2 regions of the Lysinibacillus sp. NPDC092081 genome follow, and region 2 is predicted to be linked to the other one. Evidence: a T-box and tRNA genes for the amino acid it is inferred to sense, from the RefSeq annotation. Region 2 holds a T-box; the other holds one or more tRNA genes.
What was found. The T-box of region 2 lies ahead of tyrS (tyrosine--tRNA ligase). A T-box ahead of a tRNA ligase gene usually reads a tRNA of that ligase, here a tRNA-Tyr.

Region 1: it has a tRNA-Tyr gene. The T-box ahead of tyrS (tyrosine--tRNA ligase) is inferred to sense a tRNA for this amino acid. The anticodon was not compared.

The regions. Positions count from the first base shown of each region.
Region 1 covers NZ_JBIVRU010000005.1:214,686-224,946, forward strand. The annotation lists gene glmM (phosphoglucosamine mutase) at 1-1,244, opposite strand, end outside; gene ACIQLB_RS11305 (CdaR family protein) at 1,544-2,608, opposite strand; gene cdaA (diadenylate cyclase CdaA) at 2,601-3,437, opposite strand; gene ACIQLB_RS11315 (zf-HC2 domain-containing protein) at 3,587-4,213, opposite strand; gene sigW (RNA polymerase sigma factor SigW) at 4,226-4,789, opposite strand; gene rocF (arginase) at 4,923-5,828, opposite strand; tRNA gene ACIQLB_RS11330 (tRNA-Lys) at 6,013-6,085, opposite strand; tRNA gene ACIQLB_RS11335 (tRNA-Gln) at 6,098-6,172, opposite strand; tRNA gene ACIQLB_RS11340 (tRNA-Tyr) at 6,188-6,271, opposite strand; tRNA gene ACIQLB_RS11345 (tRNA-Val) at 6,286-6,361, opposite strand; tRNA gene ACIQLB_RS11350 (tRNA-Glu) at 6,435-6,509, opposite strand; tRNA gene ACIQLB_RS11355 (tRNA-Asn) at 6,628-6,704, opposite strand; gene mbcS (acyl-CoA synthetase MbcS) at 6,974-8,551, shown strand; gene ACIQLB_RS11365 (IS30 family transposase) at 8,645-9,580, opposite strand; gene ACIQLB_RS11370 (DUF6557 family protein) at 9,785-10,228, opposite strand.
Region 2 covers NZ_JBIVRU010000002.1:93,116-103,376, forward strand. The annotation lists gene ACIQLB_RS05260 (transglycosylase domain-containing protein) at 1-2,579, opposite strand, end outside; T-box leader at 2,682-2,886, shown strand; gene tyrS (tyrosine--tRNA ligase) at 2,971-4,239, shown strand; gene ACIQLB_RS05270 (cobalamin-binding protein) at 4,699-5,508, opposite strand; gene ACIQLB_RS05275 (iron-containing alcohol dehydrogenase) at 5,627-6,832, opposite strand; gene ACIQLB_RS05280 (hypothetical protein) at 7,228-7,629, opposite strand; gene ACIQLB_RS05285 (TetR/AcrR family transcriptional regulator) at 7,790-8,377, shown strand; gene ACIQLB_RS05290 (CPBP family glutamic-type intramembrane protease) at 8,380-9,243, shown strand; partial or broken gene ACIQLB_RS05295 (LysR family transcriptional regulator) at 9,301-9,493, opposite strand; gene ACIQLB_RS05300 (alpha/beta hydrolase family protein) at 9,765-10,261, shown strand, end outside.

The DNA.
Region 1 (10,261 bases), on a different contig from region 2:
GTACCAGAAGGACGCACTAACACGCGACCGTTACCAGCCATATCTACTTCTACCTCAGCAATCACTGCAGCAACTTTTGCATTTTCCGTCACAGCATGCTTGTCTGTTACACGTACGTTGACTAAACGCTGTGGGAAAATTTTCATTTCAGAAGCAAGCTCGGACAGTTTTTTACCTGTAGATTTCATAATGTTGACAAGCTGAATACCAGTTAATAAGCCATCACCAGTTGTGTTAAAGTCTAAGAAAACAATATGACCCGATTGCTCGCCACCTAGATTATAATCATTAGCACGCATTTCTTCCACGACATAACGATCACCTACAGCTGTTTGTACACTATGCATGTCATTATCTTCAACAGCTTTATAGAAGCCCATGTTACTCATAACTGTCGAAACGATTGTTTGCTTTTTCAAGCGACCAATTGCATTCAAATGCTTCCCAATGATGAACATAATTTGATCACCATCAACAATTTTACCATTTTCATCTACTGCGATTAAACGATCACCATCGCCATCGAATGCTAAACCAACATCAGCACCCTTTTCTGTGACAAATCTAGCTAACCCTTCTGGATGTGTTGAGCCGACACCGTCATTAATGTTTAAGCCTGTTGGTGAGGCACCCATCGTTGAGATATCCGCTTCTAAATCTGCAAATAGGTGTGTAGCTAGTGAAGACGTAGCACCATGTGCACAATCTAATGCTACATGGATGCCATCAAATTCTTCAGTCACTGTTTGTTTTAAGTATTGAATATATTTTTGTCCACCCTCGAAGTAGTCACTCACAGAACCTAAATCAGCCCCAATTGGACGTGGCAATGTATCTTCTTGTGCATCTAATATTGCTTCGATTTCGGCTTCTTGCGCATCTGTTAGCTTAAAGCCATCAGGACCGAAAAATTTAATACCATTGTCAGCAACTGGGTTATGTGAGGCTGAAATCATGACGCCTGCATTTGCGCTCATTATTCGAGTAAGGTAAGCCACACCTGGTGTCGAAATAACACCCAGACGCATTACCTCTACCCCGATTGATAAAAGACCAGCTACAAGTGCACCTTCAAGCATTTCACCTGAAATACGTGTGTCACGACCGATTAAAACCTTTGGACGGTCAGTTGCATCTTTCGTTAAAACGTAGCCACCTACGCGGCCAAGTTTAAATGCAAGCTCCGGTGTTAATTCACTATTCGCGACGCCACGGACGCCATCTGTTCCAAAATATTTACCCATTTTGATTATTCTCTCCTTCAATGCAAGACGGTAGTCACGCTTGTCTACACTGACAACTAGACCACTCGTCTGCTTACTTTTGGAAAAGTCTATTTTCGTTCATTCCTTGGTAACTATTAATTATGCCCCATGTAATTTACCTGGACTTTAAATCGGCACAGATAAATTTAGCCTAGGGTATTTTGATTTTAGCCTGAGCAACTTTTTCTCGTTAATGTTTCTAATCCGAAAATGAATACCCTTACCGATAGAGAACGAAATCTCTACTGAATCAAAATAAAATTATAGTCAGTTATTGTTTAAGAATCAATATCTTCTGTTTTCTCAGTAGGCGACGTATTGTTCTCAGAAGGAGTGCTAGATTCCTCCGAAGGGTTCGAAGGAGTAGGTGTAGGAGTAGGAGTCGTTGTTGTTTTTTCCTGCTCTTCCTTCGTAATATCTGCTTTCACTTTAATTTTTGATTCAGATATTTTTGTCACACCTTCTGGTAATTTTACATCAAATTCATAAGTTTTTGATTCTGTAATTTTTGACAGGTCAACCTCTAGTGGTATTGCAGCTAAAGCATCTATAATAGATTTTCTACCGTATACTCTCACCTTTGCGGGACTCAATGTTAATTGGTTGACGGTAATACCATTAGCCGCTTTCCCTATTTCCTTCAGCACAACAGGTAACTCTCTGCTGTATGCTCCAATATCTACTTGTACCTTCACAGTTCCCGGTTCAATCGTCACGTCTAACTTATTTAAATCACGATCTAGTACTTTAACTGCCGCTACCTGTGAGAACGGTTCTTTCAAGCCTTGTTCACCCGTTACAGTAGCTTTTACATAGCTAATGCTTTCAATTGCACTTTTGGCACCTGTAACATACACCGTAGCTGGATTAGCAGTCATGCCGTTTACAATATATCCTTCTTCAATTAAACGATTACTCATCTCAGGGTCAACACGAAACTCTTGTGTGACCTTTTCCTCAATGTTTACATTTACAGTTGCAGGGTCTAATGTAACTTGCAACTTATCAGAAATATTTTCGTATTGTAGTTTAACATTATGCTTACCTATAAGTAATTTGCTTAAATCCACAAATACAGAAAAATCTTTCGTTGCCTTTGTTTGTATAACAAGTGGCATTGGACCTTTTATCGTAACATCCACCGTCTTTGGTATCCCTGTTACAATGAGGTTCTTATCGTCATAAAAAACATCTACCGGTACATCGCGAATTACCTCTGTTTGCTCACTCGTTATTGTTTTATTTGTAGGAGATAATTCGGTACGAACGGAGAAAAATAACAACAAGGCTAAAAATAGCGCAACGATTCGTAACACCCAAGGGCTATCCATCATTTTATCCATTCTTTTTCCCCCTCCAAGTTAACTTAGAGGCTGCATTTGATTCCTGTGCTGATCCAAACCACATTTTACGTAACAGTTCTTCGAATTCCTCTAAAGCAAGATTTCGATGCAGATTACCATTTAGTGTAATACTAATGGCACCAGTTTCCTCTGATACGACTATAGTAATGGCATCTGTCACTTCACTTAATCCAAGTGCAGCACGGTGGCGTGTCCCAAGCTCTTTTGAGATAAAAGGACTCTCAGAAAGCGGTAAATAACAAGCTGCTGCCGATATTTTATCTTTCTGCATGATAACTGCCCCATCATGAAGCGGTGTATTAGGTATAAAAATGTTGATAAGTAACTCAGATGAAATCTCAGCATTTAGACCTATGCCCGTTTCGATATATTCATTTAGACCAGTTTCTTTTTCAATAGAAATTAACGCCCCTATACGACGTTTGGCCATATAACTAACAGATTTCTTCATAGCTTCAATAAGCCTTGTTTGTTCTTCCTCGACTTGACTAATTGAACGTTGGAATAACTTCCCTCTACCAATTTGTTCAAGACCACGTCTTATTTCAGGTTGAAAAATGATAATAATTGCCAAGAAACCGAACTCGATGACTTGTTTTAACATCCAACCTAACGTTTCTAACCCAAAAAAGTCTGTAGCAAGGCGCGCAATAATAATTACGAAAATTCCTTTTAATAATTGGACAGCCTTCGTACCTTTAATGAGGGTTAAAATTTTATAAATAACGTACCATACGAGCAGTACATCTAATAAGTTAATAACAATATTCACAGGTGTTAAATTAGCGAAATGTTCGATAATTTGCACGTGGCATCCCCCACTTTTCATTGCGAATCCATACACATTTAAGTATAGCACATTCTTAACAAATGTAACTTTTTTCAAATAAAAAGTCTACTCAAAAGAGTAGACCTTTCAGCCTCTCACGTGCACTATCTATTAGGACGTATAGAGTGTTATTTAGTTGCTTGCTTCTCCTCGAATGTTACAGCAGACTTCACTGAGTTTTTAATCGTATACCAAAGCCATTCGAATACTTCGTCAATTTCTTCTATTTTTCCTGAAACAACTGCCGAAGATGCCATATACTGTCCATTAATAACAGTGACATTGCCATCCACTTCACCCTCAACAATTAAATCACCATTTTTAACAACAATATCGCCTTTTACAACTTCTCCCTTCGGCACAATAACCGTTTGACCTTCAACAACTAGGTTTGGCTGTTTGGTCACGGAGAACTGTTGATCATCCATGAAACTACCTAGTAAAGTTGCACTCATGAATAAACAAAATACTGCTGCTGCCACAAAGAATGGATGCCGGCGAATCCATTTTTGCATGCCTACACGACTTTTGGGTTTCGGTAAACGAGCCATCACGGCTTCTTCAAAATGCGGAGGCGCTGTAATGTGGGAAGCACTCTTCACAAAGGCGATTGTTTCACTTAATTCCTGCATCAATTGTTTACAATCACTGCATGTATGCAAATGTCGTTTTAACTCTTGCTCATGCTCACGACTAATGTCACCATCTAAATAATCATGGATATAGTCTATTACATGCTCTGGACAAGTATTCATGACGCTTCCCTCCTACAGATTGTTTAATTGCTTACGTAATGCTTCACGTCCGCGGTGAATCCTCGTTTTCACCGTTCCAAGAGGCATATCTAAAATCTCGCTAATTTCCTGTAATGATAATTCTTCAATATATTTCAATACTATAACTGAACGATATTTATCCGGCAAACGGCCAATCTCATATTGAATGCGATCTTGCAATTCCATTTGCTCTATCTGTTCCTCCGGTAGCTGGTCATCTGCTGCGATCTGCGAATACATATCAAGCCCTTCTGTACCAGCTACTTCCGCATCTAAATAGTAATCCGGCTTTTTCTTCCGGATACGGTCTATACAAAGGTTTGTCGCTATGCGATAAAGCCACGTTGAAAATTTTCTTTTCTGATCAAAAGTATGCAAGTTCATATAGGCACGAACAAACGCTTCTTGTGTAATGTCCTCAGATTCTTGTTTGTTCCCTAACATCCTATAGCATACTTGGTACAGTTTGTGCTGATAGAGACTCACAATATCTGCAAATGCGTTTTGATCGCCTTTAAGCACTTGTTTTATTTTCTTGTTTACTAACGCATCCATTGTGTTGATTTCTCCACCTTTACAACTGTCTTATACTTTACGGCCCATCGATAAGAAAAGTTTCATTTTGTTATTAATTATAACAAAAGATTTTTATAGATTGTGGCAATAGGCAATTTTTTGTCAAATTTCTTTAAACTAGGGTTTCACCTAATAAGGAGCCCATTAACGCTACCGCAACATCAGCTGTTCTATTCTTTTCATCTAAAATTGGATTAACCTCAACAAATTCAGCAGATGTTAGCATACCTGATTCCTGAAGCATTTCCATCGCCAAGTGGCTTTCTCGATATGTAATACCACCAGGTACAGGTGTCCCAACTCCTGGAGTATAAAGTGGATCTAACCCATCTAAATCAAGTGATAAATGCAAACCATCTACATTACGCTCTCTTAAATAAGCAAGAGCGTCTTCCATTACACGTGTCATTCCAAGACGATCTACCTCGTGCATTGTATACACTTTGATTCCTTGCTGACTTATTAAGTCACGTTCTCCCGGATCTACGGAACGTGCTCCAATAATAATGACATTTTCAGGTTTAATTTTTGGTACATCATTACGAATTTTCACTAAGCGTTCATGACCGAGCCCAATGCTAACAGCTAACGGCATACCATGTATATTGCCAGACGGTGTCGTTTCAGGTGTGTTTAGGTCAGCATGCGCATCAAACCAAATAACGCCTAAATTTTTATAATGCTCACCAAGCCCTGCAAGTGTGCCAATAGCAATGCTATGGTCGCCACCAAGTACAAGCGGAAACGCCTTTTGTTCAATTGCTTCATTTACGCGGTTTGCTAAGGATGTACTTACATCGATAACTTCCTCTAAATTAAGTAGCTGTTTATCAACAATAGTGCCTTCTTCCTTTTGACTAACACGTATATCCCCTTGATCATGTACTACATGCCCAATAGCTTCTAAGCGTTCTACAACACCTGCATAACGGATAGCACTTGGCCCCATATCTACCCCTCTGCGAGTTTGCCCATAATCAGTTGGTACCCCAATAATAGAAATATTTAGTTTATTCATCTTTTCATACCCCCTTTAAGTTATAAGACTATTGTAAAGCCTATATCCTCTCTGGCTCAACCTTACAATTTCGTGAATATTTATACAATTAAATAGCGCATAAAAAAATCTCCTGCTGTTTTCAGCAAGAGATTAGTATCTGTAGTTAATGTTACACTTTTGAATATGCTTTATTCTATAAAAGTGAGCCATGAAGGACTCGAACCTTCGACCCTCTGATTAAAAGTCAGATGCTCTACCAACTGAGCTAATGGCTCAAAATATAAAAATGGCTGGGGTACTAGGATTCGAACCTAGGCATGACGGAATCAAAATCCGTTGCCTTACCGCTTGGCTATACCCCAATCATTTATAAAAACTGGTGGAGGGGGACGGATTCGAACCGCCGAACCCTAAGGAGCGGATTTACAGTCCGCCGCGTTTAGCCACTTCGCTACCCCTCCGAAATAACACATTATGGTGGAGGATGACGGGCTCGAACCGCCGACCCTCTGCTTGTAAGGCAGATGCTCTCCCAGCTGAGCTAATCCTCCATAGAAACAGGTGTTTATTTCTTCACAGTTTATTTTCTTTTTAAGCCTTTGCATTACTACAATGCTTTAAAAATGGTGACCCCTACGGGATTCGAACCCGTGTTACCGCCGTGAAAGGGCGGTGTCTTAACCACTTGACCAAGGGGCCATTTCTTATGTCTCAAACAAGACAATATTTATATTAACATTACTTTCTTCCCAATGCAACACTTTTTTTATAATTTATTATATGTATAACATCATTATTTTAAAAATGGGCAAAAAAATGGCTCCGAAGGCAGGACTCGAACCTGCGACAACCTGATTAACAGTCAGGTGCTACTACCAACTGAGCTACTTCGGAACAATACTATTCAATTTGGTTTTTAAAACCTCTCTCAGTACATTTATTATTATAGCAAGCATTATAAATTATGCAATACTTTTTGTGAAAATTTTTATATTTTTTGTCGAAACTTTCCTGTACATTAACCAGAATCCTAATAGTTCTCTATTAAATCTAATATTTCTATTTTATGTACAGAATATTCTTGCTGTATATTATTGTAATTGTTAAAATGAAAATAGTTTTAAGAATTTTCTATTAAATTTGTTTGGGGGAGGAATGTTCACATGGTAACAAACGATTTAATTGCACCAGAGTTCTATAATATTACAGAGGAATTGGAGAAATTTTCTCACGATAGCGATCGTCAAGCAATACGATGGTTAAATACTCAACAGGATCGCCGAACAATTTCCTATATTGAACTTGTTCAAAAAATGAATCAATACGCGCATGCCTTGACGAAGAAGGGGCTTCAAAAAGGTGATCGCGTATTAGTTATTATTCCACGTCTGCCTGAGGCTTATTTTGTTTTCCTTGGCTGTCTAAAGGCTGGAATTGTTCCTATTTCATGTTCAGAAATGTTACGTGCAAGTGATTTAGAGTATCGTATGGAGCACTCTTCTGCAAGGGCAGTAATTGCCTATGAAGCGTTCACTGGTGAGATAGATCGTATTACTTCTTCAGTAGAAGCTTTAAATAATAAATTGGTTATAGGTACTGTTACAGGTGATTGGACATCTTTAGATAAATTGGCAAGTACACAACCAGATACATTTACAGCAGCTGCTACTAAAAGAGACGATATGGCATTTCTTTCTTATACATCTGGCACCACTGGCAAACCAAAAGGAGTTGTCCATTCACATGGATGGGGATATGCACATATTAGAACAGCCGCTTCTCAATGGCTTTGTGTACGTGAAGGTGACTTAGTTTGGGCTACTGCAGCTCCAGGGTGGCAAAAATGGATCTGGAGCCCATTTTTATCGACTATTATGCTGGGTGCAACTGCATTTGTATACCACGGAGGATTTGATGCAAAAACATACCTTCAACTGCTTCAAGATGAAAAGATCAATGTTTTATGCTGTACTCCAACAGAATATCGAATTATGGCGAAGCTTGATAATTTAAAAGACTATAATCTATCTTCTCTACGTAGCGCTGTTTCTGCTGGTGAACCATTAAATCGACCAGTCATCGAAATATTTATGAACAACTTTGGTCTTAAAGTGCGTGATGGCTATGGCCAAACGGAAAATACTTTATTAATCGGCACACTTGAACATACTGAGTTACGTCCGGGTTCAATGGGTGTTCCTACCCCAGGCAATATTATCCGTATCATAGATTATGAAGGCAACGAGGCACCGATTGGAGAAGTTGGAGATATTGCAGTACACAAATCATCTCCTGCTCTATTTAAAGAGTACTATCGTGAACCTGAACGTACACAAGCTGCTTTCCGTGGAGATTGGTATATTACTGGTGACCAAGCCAAATGCGATGAAGACGGCTACTTCTGGTTTGAAGGTCGAGGAGATGACATCATTATTTCATCAGGCTATACAATTGGGCCATTTGAGGTAGAGGATGCTTTAAATAAACATGAAGCTGTCCAAGAATGTGCTGTAGTCGCAGCACCAGATGAAATTAGAGGGCATATTGTTAAAGCCTTTGTCATCTTGCGAGAAGGCTTCAGAGATCGTGATGAGGACGAGTTAACAAAAGAACTACAGGAGCACGTTAAAGAATTAACAGCACCTTATAAATATCCTCGTAGTATTGTCTTTATTGATGAACTACCAAAAACAACTTCTGGTAAGATTCGCCGTATAGAGCTACGAGCAGCAACTGTATAAAATATAGTAAAGAGACATTTCACCAATCACTTGGTTGAAATGTCTCTTATATATATTGCTATTCTTTAATATTCTTTTGGATATGTTACTTTGTCAAATTAAGTGCAACACTTGCTCCATGAACGCTTCGTGTGCAGATTTCCAACCCAAGCATTTTCTTGGGCGATTATTAATTAAATATAACGCCTTTTTTAATTCATCTTTGCTTACCCTAGCTAGGTCTGTTCGCTTAGGGAAAAATTCACGTAGTAAACCATTCGCATTTTCATTACTGCCCCGCTGCCAAGAAGAGTAAGGATCTGCGAAATAAACTTGGATATTCAAGTCTTTTTCTAAGTTTGTATAACAACTAAATTCTTTGCCTCGATCAGTCGTTGCCGTTTGAAAACTGTCTTTTGGTAGAGCATGGACTAGTGTTTTTATTGCTTCTTCCATCGACTGAGCAGAGCGGTCTGGCATTGGAATGGCTACGTACCAACGGGTCATCCGCTCGATAAATGTTGCAAAACACCCTTTACTTTTACCACGGCTAGAAACTACGGTATCGAGCTCCCAGTGACCAAATTTTTCACGTTTACGGACTTCTTTTGGGCGCTTTGAAATCGGGGTACCGACATTAAATAGACCACGGGTTTCCATTGGTTTTTGACGTTTTCCTTTTTGGCGTAACGTCGTGAGAGGGACTTCAAGTAACCCTTCATAAATCCAGCGGTAAATGGTTTTAAAGCTGAGTTTACCTTGAAATAATCGTCCGACAATCTGTTCAGGTGACCAAGTAGCCCGCAATTTTTCTTGAACAGCGTCTTTTAACTCAGGTGTACATTTTGACTTGGCACCACAGTTCGATTTATTAACTTTATAGCGCTTTTGTGCAACTTCTACTGAGCAATTAAAATGACGTTTTAATTCGCGAGACACAGTGGATGGACTTCGCTTAATTTGTTTGGCAATCGCACGAATCGAGAAACCTAAAGCAAGAAGTGTTTCTATTTTTGAACGTTCAGATATGGTAAGATGTTTATAGCTCATAACGATTCCTCCGTATGATGTTTAGTGTGGTAACTTACATTTTACACGGAATCGTTATGGGCGTTTTCTATTTTGTCTTGGTGTTGCACTTAATATTACAATTCGTCATATAAAAAAACTCTGTTAAATAATATTGTTGATTACGGCAAAGAACGAAAGGACCTCTCAAGGGAGTCCTTTTCTTACCTCTTATAAACAAGGAAATCAACAATCTTTATATTCATTATCAAAATTATCGTAACCAAAATACGTCATTTCCCACAAACAATGTGCAAGAATACTTTCAACACTCATTGAGTCTAAAGTGTCTGAATCAATATAAAAATTTAACCACTCATTAAAACTATTACCAACAAGTGAATACCCAATATGATCATCATCTCTTCCCGAAACATCAAAATATAGGCTTTTATTATTTTCATCGAAAGATGATTGGAAAACTGGTTCATCATTTTCATCATTTTCATCATTTTCAAACGCATTTATGTAGATAAACAGATTTGAATAATTGTCTTTTAGGTCAATAATATGAAGTTTTTCATATAAAACTCTAAAATTTTCTTCAATTCTATTTGGATAATGCAAAACGATTTTCTCCCAGACTTTATCAAAAGGCGTTAATAAAACTAAATCCTTTAAGGTATTCATATAAACCTCCAAAAATTATAATTGAATGCCAGA
Region 2 (10,261 bases):
ATTCGATAACCGACTACGTCATTGGAAGAGCCTGTCCAAGATAATGTATTGCCATTAATTGAAGCGGTTACTGCTGCTGGCGAATTGTTATCTGCCGGGAAATCAACACCGGATACCGATGAATTCGATAATGACGAATTTTTTGGTAATAGGCTTGCCGGGTTACCGCCAAGTCTGCCTAACATTCGTTTAATAAATGCTTGATTAATACCTGCACCACCTGTCTTTACAAATTCTGGCGGTGTGTTAGGGAGTGCATTATAGGTTTTACCTTTAATCGTAACAACGCTTGAGGAAGCTAAGCTATCATCAGGTTGTGAAGGTAAAAATACTTTCGCGTTAAACAAGTCAGAGCGCACGAGACCAGCGTTAGCACATGCTGCAGAAGGCGCTAAACCAGAAATACCACAGAATGATGCAGTGACAACGTTTTTCGGTTGTTTAAATCTAGTTTTAGGGGCAATTAATTGTGGATCGACATCATACACAGAATTCATTAATGTTCCCCATAGCTTGTTAATTCGCACACTAGGCTGCTGATACGTATTATTAAATGTATACAGTGATTGATTGTTATCATAACCCATCCATACACCAAGAGAAACATTCGGGTTATAGCCAACTAGCCAAACATCTTTATAATTTTGTGAAGTACCTGTTTTAGCGGCAAAGTCAGCAGAGAATTTAAGCGTATTTCTTGCAACTGTACCTGTTCCTTTTGTTAACACATCTCGTAACATATCTGTAATGATATAAGAGGTTTCAGGACTAAATACTTGTTCAGGCTTAACTTCGTGTTTATATATGATATTTCCATTTTGATCTTCAATTCTATCAATCATATAAGAATCAATGAATTGTCCACCGTTTGCGAAAGTTGCATAGGCATTGGTATTTTCTTCAACAGTAGTTCCTTCCTTCAATGCTCCAATCCCAGTTGCAAGGTTTGTGAAGTCATCAGGCTGTAACTTTGAGAACCCCATTTTTGCTAAAAGATCAGCAGGGCGTCTGTTAAGAATATCATTATATAAACGTAAAGCTGATAAGTTTTGTGAATCAGCTAATGCCTCACGAGCAGGGATAAGTCCTCGTTCATCACTAGTAATATAGTTGTTCGGACTCCATCCGCCCACAGAGAATTTTACGTCAACTAACGGGCTACCTGCACCAATTACACTGTATTCTATTGCAGGTGCATATACGAGTAGTGGTTTCATTGTTGAGCCATTTGAGCGATATGCTTGTGTTGCATAGTTATAATTTTTAAGTTCAAAATCACGACCACCGACAAAGCTTAAAATACGTCCAGTATTATTTTCAATTAAAATACTGCCAACCTGTACAGGCATTTGAACATCAACTTCTGCACCTGTTGCAGGATCCTTGTCTTTAACGGTGTAAGTATGACCGTAAATTTTAAAGTTTTCCGCTGCTTTTTGCATCGAATCGTACATATCCTTATTAATAGTTGAATAGATACGATAACCTTTTGAGCGGACATCACGATCTGCTAGGATCGTATACTTGTCTTTTAATTTTTTTTCATTTTTTAAGCGTTCTGGATCAATACCATCTTCTACTGCTAGTTTTTCAGCAATAATTTCTGTCGCGCGACTTTCAAGCTCATACGTTAGCCATGGGTAGCGATCCTCCGTGCGCATCTCTGGTGAACGGAAATCAGCAGTAATATCATAAGCGAGTGCTTCTTTATATTGAGCTTCGTTAATGTAACCTGCGTCTTTCATACGATAAAGTACAATTTTCATACGATCAATACCCAGTTGAAGTGCTTCTTTACTTTTAAGTACACCTGTATTTGTAAAAGGTGTGTAAGTAAAAGGTGATTGAGGAATACCAGCTATATACGCTGCTTGAGGAAGCGTTAAATCCTTTGCTTTTACATTGAAAATACCTTCAGCAGCTGTTTCAACTCCTGCAATGTTTCGACCGGAAGAGTTACGACCATAAGGAACTATGTTTAAATAGGCCTCTAAAATTTCTTCCTTTGACATAAAGTGCTCTATGCGCATAGCAAGTAAAAGTTCTTTTGCTTTTCGTTCATAAGACACTTCGTTTGTTAATACTTGGTTTTTAATAAGCTGCTGTGTTAATGTAGAACCACCAGTTTGAGTGGAAGAGTTTGTTACGTCTTGAAGTAGCCCGCGGATGACGGCCTTCGGAACTATTCCGTTATGTTCACGGAAATACTCATCCTCTGTCGCTAATACCGCATTTAGAACATCAGGTGCGACATTGTTTAATGTTGTTGCTCGACGGTCCAAATCTGTACGTAATTTTCCGATATAAATATCGTTGGCAAAATAAATCTCACTTGTTGAATCGTAGTTAAAAATTTCATTGCGTAATTCTTGCTTTGAGCGTAGTGGCTCTTCTTTTACAAGTGACGCAAAATAGCCAGCGCCAACTGAACCGGCAAATACAGTACCTACCAATGCAAAGACTAAAAATAGTAAAAATAAGTTCCAGGCAACACTTCCTGAAATACGTAATTTCTTCATCCATTTTTGTTGAACTAATTCATCGATCTTTGCATTGATTTTCTCAATCCAATCTTTCAATGTATCGACCTCCTAAAATCTTGTCTATTATAGCACATATTGATTTAGGTCGAACATAGTTATTGACAATGAAAAAGATTCGTATAGAATAATGCTTATAGTTTTCTAGTGATGAAGAGCTTGCAGTAGTGTCTATTATTCCCTGTTTAGAGAGCCAGCGGTTGGTGAAAGCTGGTCATAATGTAGAGACGAATTACGTGCTTGGAGCTTAGACGTGCGCGCCTGCGATAAAGGCGATTGAATGAAGAGGAAGATGGATGACATCTTCAAGCCGGGTGGTACCGCGTTAGTGATTAACGTCCCTGCATGCAATGTTTTTGCGTGTAGGGACTTTTTTATTTCTAAAATAATTCTCCCTGCACGAAATATTAAACACTTAGGAGGAATAAAAATGACAAACGAATTATTTCAAGACTTAGAATGGCGCGGATTGTTATACCAACAAACTGATGCTGAAGGTATGACCAAATTATTAGATGAACAATCCGTATCTTTATACTGTGGTGTTGATCCAACTGCGGATTCTATGCATATTGGGCATATTGTGCCTCTTTTAACGCTACGTCGATTCCAAAAAGCTGGCCACCGTCCAATTTTGTTAGTTGGTGGTGCAACGGGTATGATTGGAGATCCATCGGGTCGCTCTGAAGAACGCCAATTACAAACAGTTGAGCAAATTGATAAAAATGTTCAAGGTATCCGTAGTCAATTAGAGCGTATTTTTGAGTTTGCAGAAGATGGTAATGGTGCTCAGTTAGTTAATAACCGTGACTGGATTGGCAATATAAATACGATTGAGTTTTTACGTGATTATGGGAAATTAATTAACGTGAACTACATGTTAGCAAAAGATACGATTGCATCACGCCTAGATACAGGGATTTCATTTACTGAGTTTGCGTATACTTTAATTCAAGGTATTGATTACAATCATTTATACAACCATTACAACTGCCGCATTCAAGTAGGTGGCTCAGACCAGTGGGGAAATATTACAACAGGTTTAGAAGTTATTCGTAAAACACATGAGGAAGAGACGAAAGCTTTTGGTATAACAATTCCTTTAGTAACGAAAGCAGACGGTACGAAATTTGGTAAAACAGCAGGTGGCGCTGTATGGTTAGATAGTAAGAAAACATCTCCATACGAGTTCTACCAATTCTGGATTAATGCTGCGGATGCTGATGTTGTAAAATACTTAAAAATCTTCACATTCCTTTCTCGTGAAGAAATCGAAGCTTTAGCAGTATCTGTAGAAGAGGAACCACATTTACGTAAGGCACAAAAAGCACTAGCTGAAGAAATGACTCGCTTAATTCATGGTCAAGAAGCATTAGACCAAGCAATTCGCATTACAGCTGCTTTATTCTCTGGTGACCTAAAAGCACTTTCTGCTGATGAAATGAAAGATGCATTTAAAGATGTTCCTTCTATTGAAATGGCGAAAGAAGATAAAAACATCGTGGATTTACTAGTGGAAGCGGGTATTTCACCTTCAAAACGTCAAGCTCGTGAAGATGTAACGAATGGTGCGATTAGCGTGAATGGTGAAAAGGTCACTGAATTAGAATATGTAATCGACGGCAAAGATCGTTTAGAAGATGCATTCAGCATTGTTCGTCGCGGCAAGAAAAAATACCATATGGTGAAGTTTGTATAATCCAGACTCACACAACAAAAAGAAACATCCCCTCAATATTTGAGGGGATATTTTGTTTTGTTGGAAAACGATTGTGTCAATGAAATTAAGATGCAAATAAAGTATGTCTTCGGCAAAACGAGGGATTGACGGCCGTTTTAAAAAATGTCATCCAACTTTTGAATTTTATCGACTAACTTTCACGTTTTATCACCCAACTTCTGAATTTTATCGACATCCACCTTCCAAAGAGCAAAAAAGGATTCATACACAAAACAGTGTGTGAATCCTTTTACTTTATTATGTCGCCCAGCCTCTACTCCAATCAACCACTTCACATAGCGTGTATCTTCTGGTATGTCATAGTTATAAGACGAAACTCCAGCAATGATTTACCTGTGCGAAGCGAGTAGCATGGAACGGAAATCACTCTCATTTAAAGCGTTACAATATTAACAAAGACTACGTTGACGATTTCTTTTAGCTATCTAAAAAACTAGAAAGCTTTACGTGCTTATATTCTTTGGGATGAAGCATATTCGCTAGCTTTAATGCACCCTCTATAAGACGTGGTGATGGACGACAATAAAGCCATTCCTCCATTACGTAAAGCTGTTTCATTTTAACAGCTTGAAGCTCCTGTGCATGTGCACGTTTTAATAAATTAGCCGGTTGAATACGTTCAAAGGCAACACCGACCCAAGCCATCATAATATAGTTTGGGTCGCGTCTTACTACATCTGCCCAATCGGTTTGCACGCTTGCTAATTCTACATCTTGAAACAGATTTTCCCCACCAGCAATGGCACTAATTTCAGTTAGCCAATTAATTTTACCTGGCGTAAAGATAGGGTTTGGCCACCACTCCCAATAGAGAGTAGGTTTTTTAGGAATCGTTTGAGCAACTGTGCGAAGACAATCGATACATTGTAAATATTCCTCAGAAATTTCCTTTGCACGCCCTTCAACTCCGCAGGCTTTACCTAAAGTATGGAGATCCTGTGCGATTTCTTCTAAAGAATTAGCATTAAAAATAATATGCGGAATATTTCTAGCTTGTAGAGCTTCAATATTTTTTTCCATGCCAGGGACACTTAAGGATGCGAGTACAAGATCAGGCTGTAACGCCTCTAAAGCATCCATATCGATTGATAAATCTGGGCCAAGCTGAGGTAAGTCGTTTACTGCTAATGGCCAATCTGAAAAATCATCGACACCAACAAGCTGATCAGTCAGGCCTAAATATGCAACAAGCTCGGTATTACTAGGACAAATTGAGATTAAACGCATCTTCTTATCTCCAATTCTTTTTAAGAAAAGTATAGCGAGTGTTGAAGTCACTTACAATGACGGAATGTTTTCCTCAATAAAAAAAGGCATGCCAAGAGACATGCCTTCTGATTACTTATTAAGAAAGTGCGATAGCTTCGAGTGATTCTTCTTTTTTCGCTACAGGGCCCATCGCATTTGTAATTATTTGTTTAATGTCTTCTAAAGTTGCTTTACGTGGGTTTGTTGCAGCACATACATCTAACATTGCATTTTTAGCTAAGATTTCAATATCCTCATCCTTCGCACCTAATTCGCGGAAGCCACTTGGAATGTTCAAATCTTTAGAAAGATTTTCAATTGCTACAATTGCTCTCTCAGCAGCATCACGTTTACTTAATCCTTCAACGTTTTCACCTAACAATTCAGCGATTTTTGCAAAACGCTCAGTACGTGCTGTTAAGTTAAAGCGGCAAACATGAGGCAATAAAATAGCATTACATACACCATGTGGTAGATTATAGAAGCCACCTAATTGATGAGCAATTGCATGTACATAGCCAAGTGAAGCGTTATTAAACGCCATACCTGCTAAAAATTGTGCGTAAACCATTTGCTCACGGGCTTCTAAATCTGCACCGTTTGCATAGGCACGTGGTAAATATTCAGGAACTAGCTGAAGTACCTTTTCAGCGCAAGCGTCAGTAATTGGTGTTGCGTTTGTCGATACAAATGATTCGATTGCATGTGTTAATGCATCTAAACCAGTTGCCGCTGTTAGAGCAGGAGGTAAGCCAATCATTAGCTCTGGGTCATTAATTGATAGTAGTGGAGTAACATGTTTATCCACAATGGCCATCTTCACTTTACGAGCTGTATCCGTGATAATCGTGAAGCGAGTCATTTCACTTGCTGTACCAGCAGTTGTGTTAATAGCGATTAATGGCACCAATGGGTTTTGTGATTTGTCAACGCCCTCGTAATCATGAATGCGTCCACCATTCGAAGCAATAAGTCCGATACCTTTCGCTGCATCGTGCGCACTACCTCCTCCAAGAGAAACGATCGAATCACAGTTTTCAGCATGATACACTGTAATCCCATCTTCAATGTTTTGATCTGTTGGATTTGGTTCTGCTTTCGGGAAAATTGCTACATCAATTCCAGCAGCTATAATGATGTTAGCAATTTGTTCAGAGAGACCTAGTTTGTGTAAGCCCTCATCTGTTACGATTAATGTCTTTTTCACTTCTAAATCATTTAAGCGTTTACCAACTTCTTGAATTGCTCCAGGTCCAAATAAGTTTGTTTTCGGCATAACAAATTGCTTTAGAACGTCTGACATATTTCCAACCCCTTTAAAAAAATTGTTATTGCTTGAATGATGGCGAACCACCTTTCGAAATTCATACTATTCTATTCTTTGTAAAAGTTCAACTTGTATTTTTATTAAAATTGTTAATTTTAATCGTGTTATTATTTAACAAAAAAGTTAGCTTTGTTTTTTGTTTGAGGGAAGGTTGATTTGTCTAAGAGTATTGATTTTAAAAAGGTTTGAAAATTGTTTTCCTATAAAAATAAAATATATTTTTTGGAAATGTGTTCTATTTTAAAGAAGTATTGAATAGTAAATAACTGATGTTTCGTTTTTAATATAATAGTAGTGGTTAAGTTGTTTTTTAATTGTGTAATTACTATTTTAAAGTACATGAATCGTTATAATTTACCGAATATTTAAAATTAAATTATCTTTCTTTTTGAAATGTTTAAGGAAATACATAATGCAAGAAGTAAATAAAGAATGACCGTATATCCTAGTAATGCGCACATATAGAAAATTGCTTTTGAATCTAAACTTATAGGAGGATAACCACTGTGAGCATTAAAATGATATACCTTCTGTTCATAACCGAACCAAATAGCTACTAACAAAAAGCCTAATAAAAGGAGAGCTAGGAAAGCCTTTTTATGAAAACTGATATGCTGTAGACTTTCTTTAAAAGTAATTGGACGCTTAATTTCATTGCTTTGATGCCTTTTAAAGGGTACTAAGAAAAAAGTCATGATCCCACTATAAATTACAACCATCACAGTAAGTTCAGAAACCCCCATTATTTCCTCCTTTATTCCTATATTTTCCATTTAGACTTCCATAAAGATAAAAGGTTCCTTTTTAATAGATATTTACAAACGGGAATGAAAACTTATTAAAGTTTTTATTTTTAGGGCACTTTTCAGGGATATTTGCAATTTTATTGAATACTATTTCAATGAAAATATTTTCAATAAAAGGGTGGGGAAAATGTCGATTAGACATGAACAGAAGGAGCAACGAAGAGCTTTGATTTTACAATCTGCATTAGATTTGTTTATTCGGAAGGGGTATGGTGAAACGAAAGTTGCTGATATTGCTAAAGCTGCTGATATGAGCATGGGGTTACTTTTCCATTATTTTGACTCTAAGGAAAAGCTTTATGAAGAGCTAATACGCATAGGGTGTGAAAGACTTAAGATGGATTTTAATTTTATAAATGAATCGCCATTGGCAATTTTTACAGCGGCTGCTGAGGATTTGTTTGACAGGATTCGTACAAACCCGTCTGCTGCAAAGATGTTTGTGCTAATGGAGAATGCACAACATCTTGATTCCTTGTCGGAAGATTTAAAAGAAATGCTTACGGAAGCAGGTAAATTAATAAAAAAGAGTATTCCGTTAATAGAAAAGGGGCAATTGTTAGGTGAAATTAAACAGGGAAATGCTGAAGCACTTGCGGTAGCGTTTTGGTGTTCTATTCAAGGAATCGCCCAATACATTGCGCTGCATCCCGAAACTCCTTGTCCTGATACAATGTGGGTTATTTCAATCCTTGGAAACGGGGAGGCGGATTGAAAATGAAAACTAAACGGAACTTAATAATCTTTATATTTGTTGTTTTGCTGTGTGGATGGTTTGGTGTTTTTGTAGATCGCTTCACCCCTGAACAGCCTAAAGGTGACACGCTTGGGATGGGCATTTGGCTGGTATTCCCGCTGCTGACAACTATATTGTTACGTGTCTTTGCAGGAGATGGGTGGCGAGATATAGGCTTATTACCTAATTTGAAAGGTAACATAAAATGGTATATTGTCTCGCTCCTAGTGTATCCTTTCATCACTTCTATAGTTTTGCTATTAAGCTATATATTTGGATGGATGGATTTTTCGAATTTTAATTTAGATGTACTAGTTTCGGTTTTCGTTGGCGGTTTATTAATCCAATTTGTTAAAAACTTTTTTGAGGAATCCGTCTGGAGAGGTTATTTGACAAGTAAACTTTCATCGTTAAAAATAAATGATTTTTGGTTGTATTGTATTGTTGGCGGTGTATGGGGAGCTTGGCATATTCCGTATTTTTTAGTGTTCTTATCAGAAAGTGATATCTTCAGTGTACTTCCTGTAAATAGGTGGCTATTTGCGTTGATAGGTATTGTGACGATGATTTGCTGGACAGTAATGTATACAGAAATTTATTTAATGACAAAAAGTATTTGGCCGCTTGTCCTTATGCATATGACAGAAGATGCGCTTGTGAATCCACTTATTCTCGATGGCTATATCAAAATTGCTCAGGGAAAAGAATTTCTTGTTTCTCCAACGGCAGGCATTATTACTACAATTCTTTACCTATTGGTAGGGCTTTTATTGCGAACTAAACGAAAAAAGCTAGAGAGGGAAATTGTATCAAAATCAACTACAACAGTTATCGTTAAAATTTGAAAGTTTTAGCGATGAATCAATTTCGACTTTGCGTAATTGTAGCTGTCGCTTATCCTAAATAGCTCTAATATGGAATATCATACGTTCTCCAATGCCCGTTAGAATCAAGCCTTTTTTGATCTCTAAAAAATAAAGTAACTCTTAAATGTGTCTCTATATTCAATATGGCATGACTGACAGCCAGCTGGGTCATATTTAAAGTTTGTGCAGCTTTTGTGAAGCTGCCTGTGTCTATCGTTGTTACTAGCACCTATAGTTGCGTAATTGTCACCATAAGTAAATGTTGCTTATACCACCTATCAAAAACATTCATTTTATTTATGTTGTTAAGTATGATCATAGTTTATGTAATCATAACGGGGTATTATTTTAAAGTACCTTGTTATAACGAAAAAATGCATTTCTTCTCCCATTTCTAGTCAACTTGCCTATGGCTATTTGCTTTATATTGTTTTTTTAGGTTACCCTAAACACGTTTAGATCTGGAATGAAAAAGTCAAGAAAAACATGGAGGTGCTCATATGAGTATACGAAATAAACGATTCACTTACGGAAAAAATCAGTTGCAATTTGGGGATCTCCGTCTCCCTGAAGGAGAGGGTCCTTATCCAGTTGCGATCGTCATTCATGGTGGATTTTGGAAAAATGTTTGGAACCTTGATATTATAGAACCTGTAGCAAAAGATTTGGCGTCAAAGGGAATAGCTACCTGGAACATTGAATATCGTCGTGTTGGAGATGAGGGTGGAGGATGGCCGGGCACATTTATTGATGTTGCAAATGCAGCCGATTATTTACAACAAATAGCAGAAGAAAATCATCTTGATTTAAGCAGGGTTATTACTATTGGGCATTCTGCAGGAGGGCATCTAGCTTTATGGTTAGCGGGTCGTGAAAAACTACCAGAAAATAGTGTTTTAAGAACTACTGTTCAACCACTTTCTCTTAAAGGATCGATAAGCTTAGCAGGGGTTAACGATCTTGCACTCATGGATGATGTTCATCATTTACGTCTATC